4 regions of the Bacillus sp. LL01 genome follow, and region 1 is predicted to be linked to each of the others. Evidence: riboswitches for the same ligand, from Rfam matches in the RefSeq annotation. Region 1 holds a riboswitch; each other region holds the start of a gene.
What was found. Region 1 has a riboswitch for cobalamin ahead of metE (5-methyltetrahydropteroyltriglutamate--homocysteine S-methyltransferase). Riboswitches for the same ligand answer to the same signal wherever they lie in the genome.

Region 1 (3,125 bases):
ATGTTTTCTTGGACCTCTGTGTTATTTCGTAGGGCAGAATTCTTTAGCTTTTGTATAGATTTTGTAGTTAAAGCAAGTATGTCCTGTATAGATTCTTTGCCATCTCTGATTCCTCGTGAAAGCACGGCGACTTCTTTTAATTTTTCATCAGCAAAGGAAAGTGCATCTCTTAGGTTATCATCAAGTGTTTCTTCATTCTTTACGGTTACTGGTACGTGCAATAAACTTGATGAAGGCTGTACTATTAGAGTGATTACTTCTTTTGTAATCTCTTCAAGGATTGATAAAGTATCTTCAAGGTTCGAACGCCAGATATTACGGCCGTCAACGACTCCAGCAGCAAGGACCTTATCTTTAGGAAATCCATACTTCTTTAATTCAACAAGGTTTCGACCATGATCATGAACAAAGTCGAGTCCTATCCCATGAACAGGAAGAGAAGTAATTTTTTCATAGTGATCAATTACCTCAAAATAGGTTTGTAGTAACACTTTTACAGCTGGTGCTGCTTCATGCAGGCTTTGATAGATTTCGTGAAATAATGTAACTTCTTCTTCTGTGATGGTTGTGGTTAGAATGGGTTCATCAATTTGTATCCATTCTACCTCCTCCTCCTGCAATTCTCGTAAAATCTGTGCATACAGCGGAACAAATTGCTCAACAGTAGCTTTAAACTGATTTTTATCATAGCCTTTGGCCAATTTTACAAAGGTGACGGGCCCTAAAATTACAGGTTTTCCTTTTATTCCTAGGTTTTCTTTGGCCTCCTTATAAAAGTGTAGTGGCCGGTTTTCAACTAAACTTGGCAATGTATCCTCTAACTCTGGAACAATATAGTGATAGTTTGTATTAAACCACTTCGTCATTTCTGAAGCCACAGCATTTTCTGCTCCTCTTGCCATATTGAAATAGGTCTCTAGAGGTACTTTTCCTCCCTGATAGTCAAATCGCTTAGGCACTAGGCCAAACATTACTGCAGTATCAAGTACATGGTCATAAAGACTGAAGTCGCCAATCGGTATTAAATCAATTCCGAGATCCTTTTGTTTCTGAAGAAATTGAAGACGTAACTCTTCCATTTGTTTTAAAAATTCCTGTTTCTCCAGATTTCCTGCCCAAAACTGTTCAAGTGATTTCTTCCATTCGCGCTTTTCTCCAATTCTTGGATAACCAAGGTTTGAATTTAAAACTTTACACATTTTATCTCTCCTTAATTTGTTTGGATTTTGTCATCAACTAAAAAATCTCCCTTTTCAAATAAAAGAGAGATTCATACGCACACTTAACTAGAGTTGAGACATTCTGGTTTACTCAACACGCATTTCTCACTCCCCTCTATAACCTCGTAGAGTACAAGCGCATACAACAGGCAGGTATCCTGACTTAGGTTCATTGCTTCTTATCCCTTCCCATTTCATTCTAAACAGTGGACGATAAGTCGCTCCCCATTACAGTGGCGGGACCGTGCCGGAATTTCACCGATCTTCCCTTTTTGGCCGAATAAGTTACTTATTCATTCAGCACCTGATGCATTTGATATGAAGTTTTAGTAATCAACAAAAAATAAAAACCTCTCTAAAAATATAGAGAGGCTGTGTAGAAGTATCCTCTCTTATCTGTCATAGCAATTTGCTATGCAGGAATTAGCACCTTTACAATAAAATGATTGAATGGTTGCCGGGCATCATAGGGCCAGTCCCTCCGCCTCTCTTAATAAGAGTGTTAAATATTTGGTTAATTTAGAATTAATAAACATACTAGCATGACCCATCCATACTGTCAAAGGTAATTTTTTTAAACACAAAAAAAGGAAAGCGAGCATATCACTTTCCTTCAACTAGGGAGTATAGGGGTATGGATATCAAGATGTTACAATTATAATACCCGCCAAAACAGAAAATAAACCTTTTTTATTTTATTTATTAGAAAAAAATTGGTATGATAGAGGTAGTTAAAGAAGAGGTGATACAACATGAATATCGATTTTAATATGTTTATGAATGATGTTGTTCGTACTGCCAGAGAAGAAATGGATAACGCTGGCTATGAGCAACTGAAAACAGTTGAAGATGTAGAAGAAGCATTTGCACGAAAAGGTACAACACTTGTAATGGTAAACTCCGTTTGTGGTTGTGCTGGTGGTATTGCACGTCCTGCTGCAACGCATGCGGTGCATTATGACAAGCGCCCGACAAACTTGGTTACTGTTTTTGCAGGTCAAGATAAAGAAGCAACTGAGAAAGCACGTGAATATTTCGAAGGCTATCCGCCATCCTCTCCTTCTTTCGCGCTATTAAAAGACGGCAAGATTGTAACGATGGTAGAAAGACACGAAATCGAAGGCCATGCGCCAATGTCAGTAATCACAAAGCTACAAGGGTATTTTGAAGAGCATTGTGAAGAGTTGTAAGAGTTTTAAAAAGAGTGCCGAAATCCTCAATGGGATCGGTACTCTTTTTATTTTACTTCCAGGACATAATAGCTGCATCAGAAGTGCAGGCAGATAATAACACCGTAACAAAAATTATGTTTTTACCCATTAATATCCTCATCAACTATGCCACAATTACGCTTATTTTGTATAAATAATACCGTATTTTGGAAAACGAGCGTACTAATATTTACCGCTACTCCCACTGCCTGCTACATATTAAAATGATAGATAAGCAGTTATATAGGAGGAAGTAACAGAAAATGCAACTTAGATGGAAACAGATGATTTATATTTTTGTTGTGCTCGCGCTTGTTAGTGCAACACTTGTACACTTTTTAAATACTGAACATGTACCTACAGAAACCACTCCTGTGAAAGAAGCGGAAGCGGTGGAGGAACCAAAGGATAATCCACCAGAAATCTTAAGCTTCAGCTATTCTTCTGAGGAAAAGCGAGAGTCTACTGTTAGAGGAGATGTGGAGCTAAAAGTCGAGGCAAAAGATGACAACTCCATTAGTAAGGTCGAGTTTTACAGCAGTAACGGTGACTACTTAATCGGTGAAAAAACGGAAGCACCATTCACAATCAACTGGTCGACTGATCCTTGGGTGGAAAATGGCGAGCAGACTTTAAAAGTTGTTGTGTATGATAGCGCCGGTCAAGTGGTAGAAACAAAGGAAACGGTAAGGGT
Region 2 (3,125 bases), on a different contig from region 1:
TGATATGCTCCCTGCTGGTATCATAATATTTAATTCCATGCTCAGGTCTATTCGACGAAATCAACTTGATTCCACATTTTGTTACCAGCTCTAACTGGTCTCTTAAGGAAGGCTTCAGCGCAAGTGCGTCGCCAAACTGTTCTTCCACTGTGTAATCCCCGTAAATATCAGCATGGTCAAAAGATGTAATGCCCATATACAAACAGCTTTCAATGAAATTCAATGTCTCTTCCTTGCTGTATCCCCAATCATTCAATCTCCACATCCCGTGAACGATTCTCGAAAGTGACACATCTTTACCTATCTGAATTCTCTCCATCATAACACTCCTATCCATTCAATATTTAGAAATTATACCTCTTCTGCGCCCTAATAGCCAAAAATACTGCTTCCTTCTTAGTTTAATCCAATAAAAGATATACTTCTTTTTCATTTTTCATTAAAATAGATAGTAAATATAATTGTTTGAAGAAAGGATTCGTCGACAATGACAGCACATACATTGATAGGAAATAAATTGATAGATTCACAGCATGAAGTTGCAGCAAACATTTTATCTGAAATCCAGAATACTTATCCAGACGTAGCAGAATATCGGGACATAGAAACAGAAGAAAAGATTAAGGAAATCTTTCGTAACCTCCTTCAGTTTCTGGGAGAATACGTTCTCGATACTGAAAAATGCATCCTAGATCGAGCGAAAGATTGGGGAGAATCAATAGGCTACATGTCCGTCAAAGCTGGCGGCTCTTTAGAGAACACCCTTTCAAATATGACCTTATATAAAAGATGTCTATGGTCATTCATCGAACGTGAAGCATTAGCAGAAGGATATCACATGAAACAGATTACGGAGATTTTCATTCTAATCGATGAATTATTCAATATAATCGTTTATGGATTCAGCCAAGCATTTTCTTTTGCAACGGAACAGAAATTGCTTGAATCCAGAGCTTCCCTGATCCGCCTTTCCATTCCTATTGTACCGCTACTGCAAGGTATGGCAGTCCTGCCACTTGTTGGGGAGATTGACGAGGTGCGTGCAGGGATCCTTATAGAAGAAACATTGGAAAAGAGCAAAAACCTATCCATTTCTAAACTGATCATCGATTTCTCCGGTGTCTACCGGCTTGACGAAACGGTCCTTCACACGATGGAACTCCTCCTTCGCGCATTAAAACTGATCGGCATCACACCAATCATTACAGGACTACGTCCGGAACTAAGCATACAATTCATCAACTCAGGTCTTGTACTCCGTGACATTCACATCGGCGGATCCATCGAACAAGTATTGCAAGAACAATAAAAAATTCCTGCCGGGGTCAGACCCCGGCAGGAATTTTTCACTTCATGTCGAAACCCCCGCAATCCATAAATTTCTCTAGAAATCCTTCCAATTAAATGTCTTGCCATTTGTGTATGTTTCATTTATGATAATACTATCATTCACGAATAACACTATATATTGTATAAAAATCACATTCAAACATCTATATACAGTAAAAATGTCCATAATGCGGTAAAGGTGTCTTTTAGTAGACTTAATAGGGAATCCGGTGAAATTCCGGAACTGTTCCCGCAACTGTAAGTGCAGACGTTCTTGATAATCCACTGTCTAAGCAGGCTTAACGGCTCTTATATGGGAAGGATCAAGATAGGAAGAAGCACGAGTCAGGAGACCTGCCTTTAGCGATTATAGTTTCACTTTCTTCGGGAGTTGAGAAGATGAAACGATCCATAGAACCTGGTAGAAGGCAGATATATCCGATTTCAACATCCAGTTGACAGGATGCCGCCCCCTTCTCCTTTTTACCATTCTATGATCGTTTGATCCACTCAGCTACCTGAGTGGATTTTTTTTCGGCATTTTCGCCTTGCCCATAACAAAATTTTCAACGAAACTTGCCCAATCTTTCAAACGAAATGGAGTGGAAAAATATGACCATACATACTGAAATACATTACAAAGAAAAACGGCCATCCTTGCAGAACTTTCAAGCATTGCTAGACTCGACATTACTACAGTTCCCATCCCTTGATGCGGATGCGTTTTTACAAAAAGCGGAGAAGCTTATCGACAAGCTCCTGCCACTTAATCAAGTACAGGAGCTTTACAATCAATTAATCTTGGATGCGCTCAATCATCTGACGGAAAATGAGCCGGATTGGACTTACGTAGCCTCCAGACTCCTTGCTCATAAACTTCAACAGGATGTCTGCCACATCAGGAAAACTGTCAACCCATATACCAACCTGTATCAATTAATAGAAGCATTGACCGAACAAGGAATCTATCATTCCCAGCTTCTAGAGTCTTACAGTTTAAATGAGATACAGCAATTGGAGTCTGTCCTTCAACCCAAACGAGATCATCTTTTCACCTATATCGGACTAAAGACTCTCTCAGATCGGTATTTAACACGTGATCATAGCAAGCAGCTTTGGGAGCTTCCACAAGAACGGTTCATGATCATCGCCATGACACTGATGAGAAAGGAACAGACTAACAGACTACAGTATGTGAAAGAGGCATACTGGGCATTGAGCAATTTATATATGACCGTTGCCACCCCCACCTTTGCCAATGCAGGTAAAACATATGGTCAGCTTTCCAGCTGTTTCATTGATACGGTGGATGATAGTTTACAAGGAATATATGACAGCAATACGGATATCGCAAACCTTTCCAAGTCCGGCGGAGGAATTGGAGTGTACCTTGGTAAAATCCGAAGCCGTGGCAGTGATATCCGTGGCTTTAAAGGAGTATCTAGTGGCGTCATTCCATGGATGAAACAGTTGAACAATACCGCAGTCAGTGTGGACCAACTCGGCCAGCGGAAAGGAGCCATATCGGTCTATCTTGATGTATGGCATAAGGACATCTTTTCATTCCTCGACAGCAAACTGAATAATGGCGATGAACGCATGCGCACACATGACCTATTTAACGGAGTATGTATACCCGACATTTTTATGGAGCAGGTAGAGAAAAGGGGCGACTGGTATCTATTCGATCCCCATGAAGTCAGAAGTACGATGGGATATTCCCTGGAGGATTCCTTTGATGAGGTAAAAGGTGCCGGCAGTTTCCGGATAAGATATGCGGAGTGCGTGAACCACCC
Region 3 (3,125 bases), on a different contig from region 1:
TGGAGCAAAGGTTGAAATTGTCGATATGGGTGTGGTGAGCGATGTAAATAGAGAAGGGCTACATGTTAATAAAGTTCGCCATGGGACCGGCAATTTCCTGAAGGAGGATGCAATGACTCGAAGTCAGGCACTCCAGGCGATCGACGCTGGAAGAGACATCGCAACAAAAGTATTAAATGACGGTGCTAAGTGTCTGATTGTCGGGGAAATGGGAATCGGAAACACAACGAGCAGCAGTGCCGTATTGGCAGCATTAAGCGGCTTGGGTGCAGCTCAAGGGGTCGGCTTCGGGACAGGGATATCTTCAGAGCAGGTGAAAATAAAACAGCAGGTCATCAGTCAAGCGATCGGCAACCGCAAACCAGACTCCGCTGATCCAATCGATGTCTTGTCTAAATTAGGCGGCCTTGAAATAGCAGGGATGATCGGTGCCATCTTAACAGCCGCAGAAAGAAAAATCCCGGTTCTCATCGACGGCTTTATCAGTACTATCGCTGCACTTCTGGCAGTAAAGCTGCACAATGAAGTGAAAGGCTATCTTTTTATTGGCCATCAGTCCCAAGAGGCGGGGCATCAGCATGCCATTAAACTTTTAGAAAGAATGCCAATACTGAATCTCGGACTGCGACTTGGGGAAGGGACCGGTGCCGCCTTGGCATTCCCGGTTCTCCAAGCGGCTGCGAACATCACAAAAGAAATGGCCACTTTCAAGTCGGCAGGGGTAGCAGAGAAAGTTTAGTAGAATAAAATTTACAACTCCAGGAAGTTATTTTATAATAACGAAAGAATAAAAAAACAAATATTACGACAAATAGGTTCCTTTCTTGTTTAGAGTATGACTCGTGCAGGAAGGGTGAAAAGGGAAGTTGGTGCAAGTCCAACACGGTCCCGCCACTGTAAGCGTTTAGGAAAGCTGCTGGAGTCCACTGTGCACGATAAAGGTGCATGGGAAGGCGCAGCTGACCAGTTAAGCGTAAGTCAGGAGACCTGCCTATCTTGTTATTTAAGCTCCTTCGAGGAAAAGGATGTTTGAAGTGCAGAGTTTCCATGTTTGATAGATGATGTCTAACAATCTAGCCATAACGCGGATACATAGGTGCTTTTTGACGTTCAACGCTTTCCTTTAGGATGGCGTTTTTTTATTTTAAAAAAATTTAAAGGGGAAAAAATAATGAAGCATTTAAAGCAGAAGTGGGGAGTTTTCGGTCTTGTTCTGGTCCTGATTTTAGGAATATTGGCAGGCTGTGGCGCGACCTCAGAGGAAACGAATGGAAACGTAGAAAATGGGAACACGAATAAAACTACAACTGGTGAAGAACAACAACAGGAAAGAGCCTTCCCTGTCACAATAACGGACGATTCGGGCAAGGAAATCACAATAGAAGAAGAGCCGGAAAGCATTATTTCCATGCAGCCAAGTAACACCGAAATTGCTTATGCGCTTGGCTTGGGAGACAAGATGGTAGGGGTTTCCGATTATTGCAACTATCCTGTTGAAACAGCTGACGTAGAAAAGGTAGGGGCGCAGGATATGAATGTGGAACTCATCTTGACCTTAATGCCTGATGTGATTTTCGTTACGGATTATCATCAGCAGAACCATGAGAATATCCTCAAACAGTATGAGGAAGCGGGAATTACTGTGATTGTTATTGGCAGCGAATCATCGTTCGCTGATGTATATGAAACGATGGAACTGATGGGCAAAGCAACAGGAAAAACTGCAGAGGCTCAAAGCTTAATAGTCGACATGAAGGACCGCCTTGCTGCGGTGGAAGAGAAAGCGAAGGAAGTAACGGAAAAGAAAAAGGTTTGGGTGGAGGTTTCTCCTGCTCCGGATATTTTCACAACAGGGCAAGGGACGTTCATGAATGAAATGCTCGAATCCATTCAAGCGGAAAATGCTGCAGGTGATCAGGAGGGCTGGGTGAAGCTGACGGAAGAGGAAATTGTTCAGCTGAATCCCGATGTGATCATCACCACTTATGGCTATTATGTGGACAATCCGAAAGAGGGAGTGATGGCCCGTTCCGGTTGGGCGGAGGTTCCTGCCATCAAAGATGGAGAAGTGCATGATGTGGACAGTGATACAGTAACAAGACCGGGACCCCGTCTTATTGAAGGGGTGGAGACTCTTGCGAAACTTATCTATCCGGAGATCTTTGAGTAATCGGGTCTTTTGGCTGTATATCGGAAGCGGAGGGTTTGTACTTGGTACAGCCCTCCTTGGTTTATTGAACAGTAGTGTTTCGATCCCGATACCGTCCATCTTACATATTTTATCTGAAAATGCCATTGGGTTCGGCTGGATTGTGGACGTTCCGAAGAATGAGGAAATGATCATCTGGAATATCCGGTTTCCGCGTGTCCTTCTCGCGATGTTAGTCGGGGCATCACTTGCGCTCGCTGGTGCTGCTTTTCAGGGGCTGCTTAGGAATCCACTGGCAGACCCATACACGATCGGGGTTTCTTCGGGTGCAGCACTGGGAGCGGTGGCTGTATTATTTTTCAACATAACGATTATCGGGCTGGGTAGCTTCACGCTGCCGGTTGTCGCGATTATCAGTGGCCTGTTGTCCCTTTTGCTTGTATTTGGCCTGGTAAGGTTGAGTAACCGCGGGTTGGCGATAGAAACGATTATCTTGGCAGGGATCATTATCAGCGCCTTTATCGGTTCCATCATTTCACTGATTATCGCACTTGGTGACAAGGAGTCGATGACACAAATCATCTATTGGCTGTACGGAAGCGTGGGTATGAGAGGCTGGAGCCATGTGCAGCTTATCTTTCCGTTTATGATTGCAGGTTCGCTCTTTTTGTTCATGCATTTTCGTGAGCTGAATGCCATGGCGCTTGGGGAAGAGGCGGCAGATCACATCGGAGTGAATGTGAAGCGTGGGAAAACATTGATCCTGTTCGGGGCCTCCCTTTTGACCGGATCAGCGGTTGCGGTGTCGGGATCTATCGGGTTTGTCGGGCTGGTAATCCCACATTTGGTACGACTGTTGACCGGACCGAATCATCGCCATGTTCTTCCGTTGTCGATGTTGATCGGAGGAGGCTTTCTTGTGTTGGCAGACCTGATGGCACGGACCATCATTGCACCGAAGGAACTGCCGATCGGT
Region 4 (3,125 bases), on a different contig from region 1:
GGTCTTGCTTCTTGGGGTATTCCTATTGAAGGATAGAAAAGAAAAGCGGGATATCCGCTTGGATCGAGTCTCTGTAGTGTTATCAAGTCTTGGGTTCGGTGGGCTTTTATACGGATTCAGTTCAGCAGGGGCCAAGGGGTGGGACAGTCCGCTAGTGTATGGGACGATTGCCATCGGGGCTATGTCATTAACCTGGTTTATTTTACGACAGCTTGGAAAAGAAAAACCGATGTTGAATTTCAGAATCTATCGTTACCCGATGTTCGCCTTATCTTCCGCGATCTCCATGGTCATAACGATGGCGATGTTCTCCGGGATGATTCTGTTGCCGATCTACGTGCAGACGATTCGAGGAATCTCGCCGTTGGATGCTGGCCTGTTGATGCTTCCGGGTGCGATTGTGATGGCATTGATGTCGCCGATTACCGGGAAGCTCTTCGATAAATACGGCGGAAGGGCAATGGCGATTACCGGTTTGACAATTACCGTTGTGACGACGTACTTCTTCAGCCAGCTGACGTTTGAAACAACTTATACGCAATTGCTGATTTTATATACGGTGAGGATGTTCGGGATGTCTATGGTGTTCATGCCGGTTTCCACGAACGGATTGAACCAGCTACCGACACGTTTTTATCCGCATGGCACGGCAATGAACAACACGTTGCAGCAGGTGTCCGGTGCGATTGGAACGGCACTGCTCGTGACGTTGATGTCCACCCGAGCGGCAAGCTATGGACGTGAGTTGTCGGGGGATGCGATGGCTGCGCTTGGAGCGAATCCTTCCGCAGAGGCGGTCGCAGCGGTTGAACAGCAGGTGTTGATGCAAGGAATGCTTGAAGGGATCAATTTTGCATTCTTCGTGTCGACGTTTATTGCTGTGGTTGCACTTGTGTTGGCATTCTTCATCAAACGCGCTACACAGGCTGAAGATACGATGGAAGCTGAAGTAGAGCCGGTAGTAGAGGCAAACAAACCGCAGGTCAAGGCTAAGTTGGTAGAGAGTTAACGTGTTAAAGAGGTGAAGAGGGGTCTGACCCTCAGCGCGGTGATGCGCTGAAGGGTCAGACTTTTTTTGTATTCAATAAAGACTTTTTTGTTTAAATAGGCTACAATGAATGCGTTGTTAGTTTGGTAGTTAGCAAAATAATAATTACATAGTTTTATCAACATTTAGGTGCCTTTGTGAAGAAAGGTTAAAAGGGAAGCTGGTGACAATCCAGCACGGACCCCGCCACTGTAAGCGTTGAGCGATGCTGAGAATTATCCACTGTGTGAAAAATGCATGGGAAGGGTTGGCATTGTGCTTGAGACGTAAGTCAGGAGACCTGCCTAATTGTTTTTAAGGATTCTGCGAGGAAAGAATGCTTAAAGAGACATTCATAGTTTCATGTCAGCCAGCCATGAATTTGGCTTGTTTTATAAATGAATGGACCTTTAACGCCTTTCCGCTCTTAAGCAGAAAGGCGTTTTTTATTGGAGAAAAGAGGAGGCAACTATGAGCAGAAAAGAGAAGCAAAGAGGTCTGACACTTGTGTACACAGGAGATGGGAAGGGAAAAACAACATCCGCAATCGGTTTGACGGTCCGGGCAGTCGGAAGGGGCATGCACGTGAAAATCTTTCAGTTCATCAAATCACCGGAACGGACTTATGGCGAACAGATTGCACTCAAAAAACTGGGTGTTGAAATGGAACAGGTAGGTATCGGCTTTACCTGGACCAAGACGCCGGAGGAGCATCGCGAGGCACTTCGCATTGGATGGCCGAAAGCGAGAGAGGCTGTAATGAGTGGCGAATATGACGTTGTTGTTTTGGATGAACTTAATAACGCCCTGGCCATACAGAGTTTCCCGGTGGACGATGTGCTTCCATTAGAGGACGTTCTGGATTTGATTAAAAATAAACCAAACCATGTTCACCTAGTTATCACAGGCAGGGGTGCACACGAGAAGGTTAAAGAAGCAGCTGACTTGGTCTCTGTTATCGAAGTGGAAAAGCATTATTACAACGAAGGAGTACCGGCAGTGAAAGGAATAGAATTTTAACCGAGCGGAGGTGAAATTGCGATGTTGAACAGAAGATTGGTCATTGCAGGAACAGGAAGTGGGGTAGGAAAGACGACCGTAACAATAGGCCTGATGGCGGCCCTGCAGCAAAAGGGCTACAAGGTACAGGGGTTCAAGTGTGGTCCGGATTATATCGACACCTCCTATCATACAGCGGTTACTGGCAGGCCGTCCCGCAACCTGGACAGCTGGATGCTTCCGCATAGTGTGGTAAAAGAAGTGCTGAAACGCGGAAGTGAAGGAGCAGATATTTCTATCATAGAGGGTGTTATGGGATTTTACGACGGAAAAGACCCTCGTTCCGACCGGGGAAGCACCGCAGAAATAAGCATTCTCACCGGCAGTCCGGTGGTGCTGGTGGTAGACTGTTCTGGCATGGCGAGAAGTGCAGCCGCGATGGTAAAAGGCTATCAGATGTTGTCCGATCAGGTGAACTTAGTGGGAGTAATTGCAAATAAAGTAGGAAGCGAAGGCCATTTCCAGCTGATAAAAACAGCTGTTGAACAGGAATGTCGCATCCCGGTGATTGGCTATATGACAAGGGAAGCGGATATAGAGATGCCGGAACGGCACTTGGGGTTGGTTCCATCCATTGAGCGTGGAGACCTTGATAACTTTTTTACTAGACTGGGAGAGCTCCTTCGCACAACGATAGACCTGGAGCTGTTATACCAGCTGGCAGGTCAGTCAGGAGAAATCCAGTTGGATGAAAAGCTATTTTCCGTTCGTGGTAAGAAGGGTGTCCGAATTGCGGTTGCCTATGATGCAGCCTTTAATTTTTACTATAAGGAGAATTTGGAGCTGTTGGAATGTAGGGGAGCCGAATTGGTCTATTTTTCCCCTTTGAAAAATGAGAGAGTACCTGTTGATGTGGACGGGCTTTATCTAGGCGGGGGTTTTCCGGAGGAGTTTGCGGCAGACCTTTCTTCTAAACATGACAGCATGGAATCTATCCGCAAGGTAGTTATAGCAGGAATTCCAACTCTGGCGGAATGTGGCGGATTTATGTATTTGTGCGAGGAGCTCATGACAATTGACGGCAATTCTCACACCATGG

Region 2: another riboswitch for cobalamin. It lies ahead of AB685_RS14205 (ribonucleoside-diphosphate reductase subunit alpha); the one in region 1 lies ahead of metE (5-methyltetrahydropteroyltriglutamate--homocysteine S-methyltransferase).
Region 3: another riboswitch for cobalamin. It lies ahead of AB685_RS16435 (ABC transporter substrate-binding protein); the one in region 1 lies ahead of metE (5-methyltetrahydropteroyltriglutamate--homocysteine S-methyltransferase).
Region 4: another riboswitch for cobalamin. It lies ahead of AB685_RS16455 (cob(I)yrinic acid a,c-diamide adenosyltransferase); the one in region 1 lies ahead of metE (5-methyltetrahydropteroyltriglutamate--homocysteine S-methyltransferase).

The regions. Positions count from the first base shown of each region.
Region 1 covers NZ_LFEL01000001.1:744,500-747,624, reverse strand. The annotation lists gene metE (5-methyltetrahydropteroyltriglutamate--homocysteine S-methyltransferase) at 1-1,199, opposite strand, end outside; cobalamin riboswitch at 1,351-1,543, opposite strand; SAM riboswitch class I at 1,610-1,720, opposite strand; gene AB685_RS03820 (BrxA/BrxB family bacilliredoxin) at 1,973-2,410, shown strand; gene AB685_RS03815 (glycosyl hydrolase family 18 protein) at 2,695-3,125, shown strand, end outside.
Region 2 covers NZ_LFEL01000004.1:347,616-350,740, forward strand. The annotation lists gene AB685_RS14195 (aldo/keto reductase) at 1-319, opposite strand, end outside; gene AB685_RS14200 (STAS domain-containing protein) at 488-1,309, shown strand; cobalamin riboswitch at 1,510-1,706, shown strand; gene AB685_RS14205 (ribonucleoside-diphosphate reductase subunit alpha) at 1,942-3,125, shown strand, end outside.
Region 3 covers NZ_LFEL01000005.1:281,801-284,925, reverse strand. The annotation lists gene cobT (nicotinate-nucleotide--dimethylbenzimidazole phosphoribosyltransferase) at 1-739, shown strand, start outside; cobalamin riboswitch at 797-1,010, shown strand; gene AB685_RS16435 (ABC transporter substrate-binding protein) at 1,172-2,170, shown strand; gene AB685_RS16430 (iron ABC transporter permease) at 2,136-3,125, shown strand, end outside.
Region 4 covers NZ_LFEL01000005.1:287,068-290,192, reverse strand. The annotation lists gene AB685_RS16460 (DHA2 family efflux MFS transporter permease subunit) at 1-1,009, shown strand, start outside; cobalamin riboswitch at 1,159-1,351, shown strand; partial or broken gene AB685_RS16455 (cob(I)yrinic acid a,c-diamide adenosyltransferase) at 1,493-2,047, shown strand; gene AB685_RS16450 (cobyrinate a,c-diamide synthase) at 2,069-3,125, shown strand, end outside.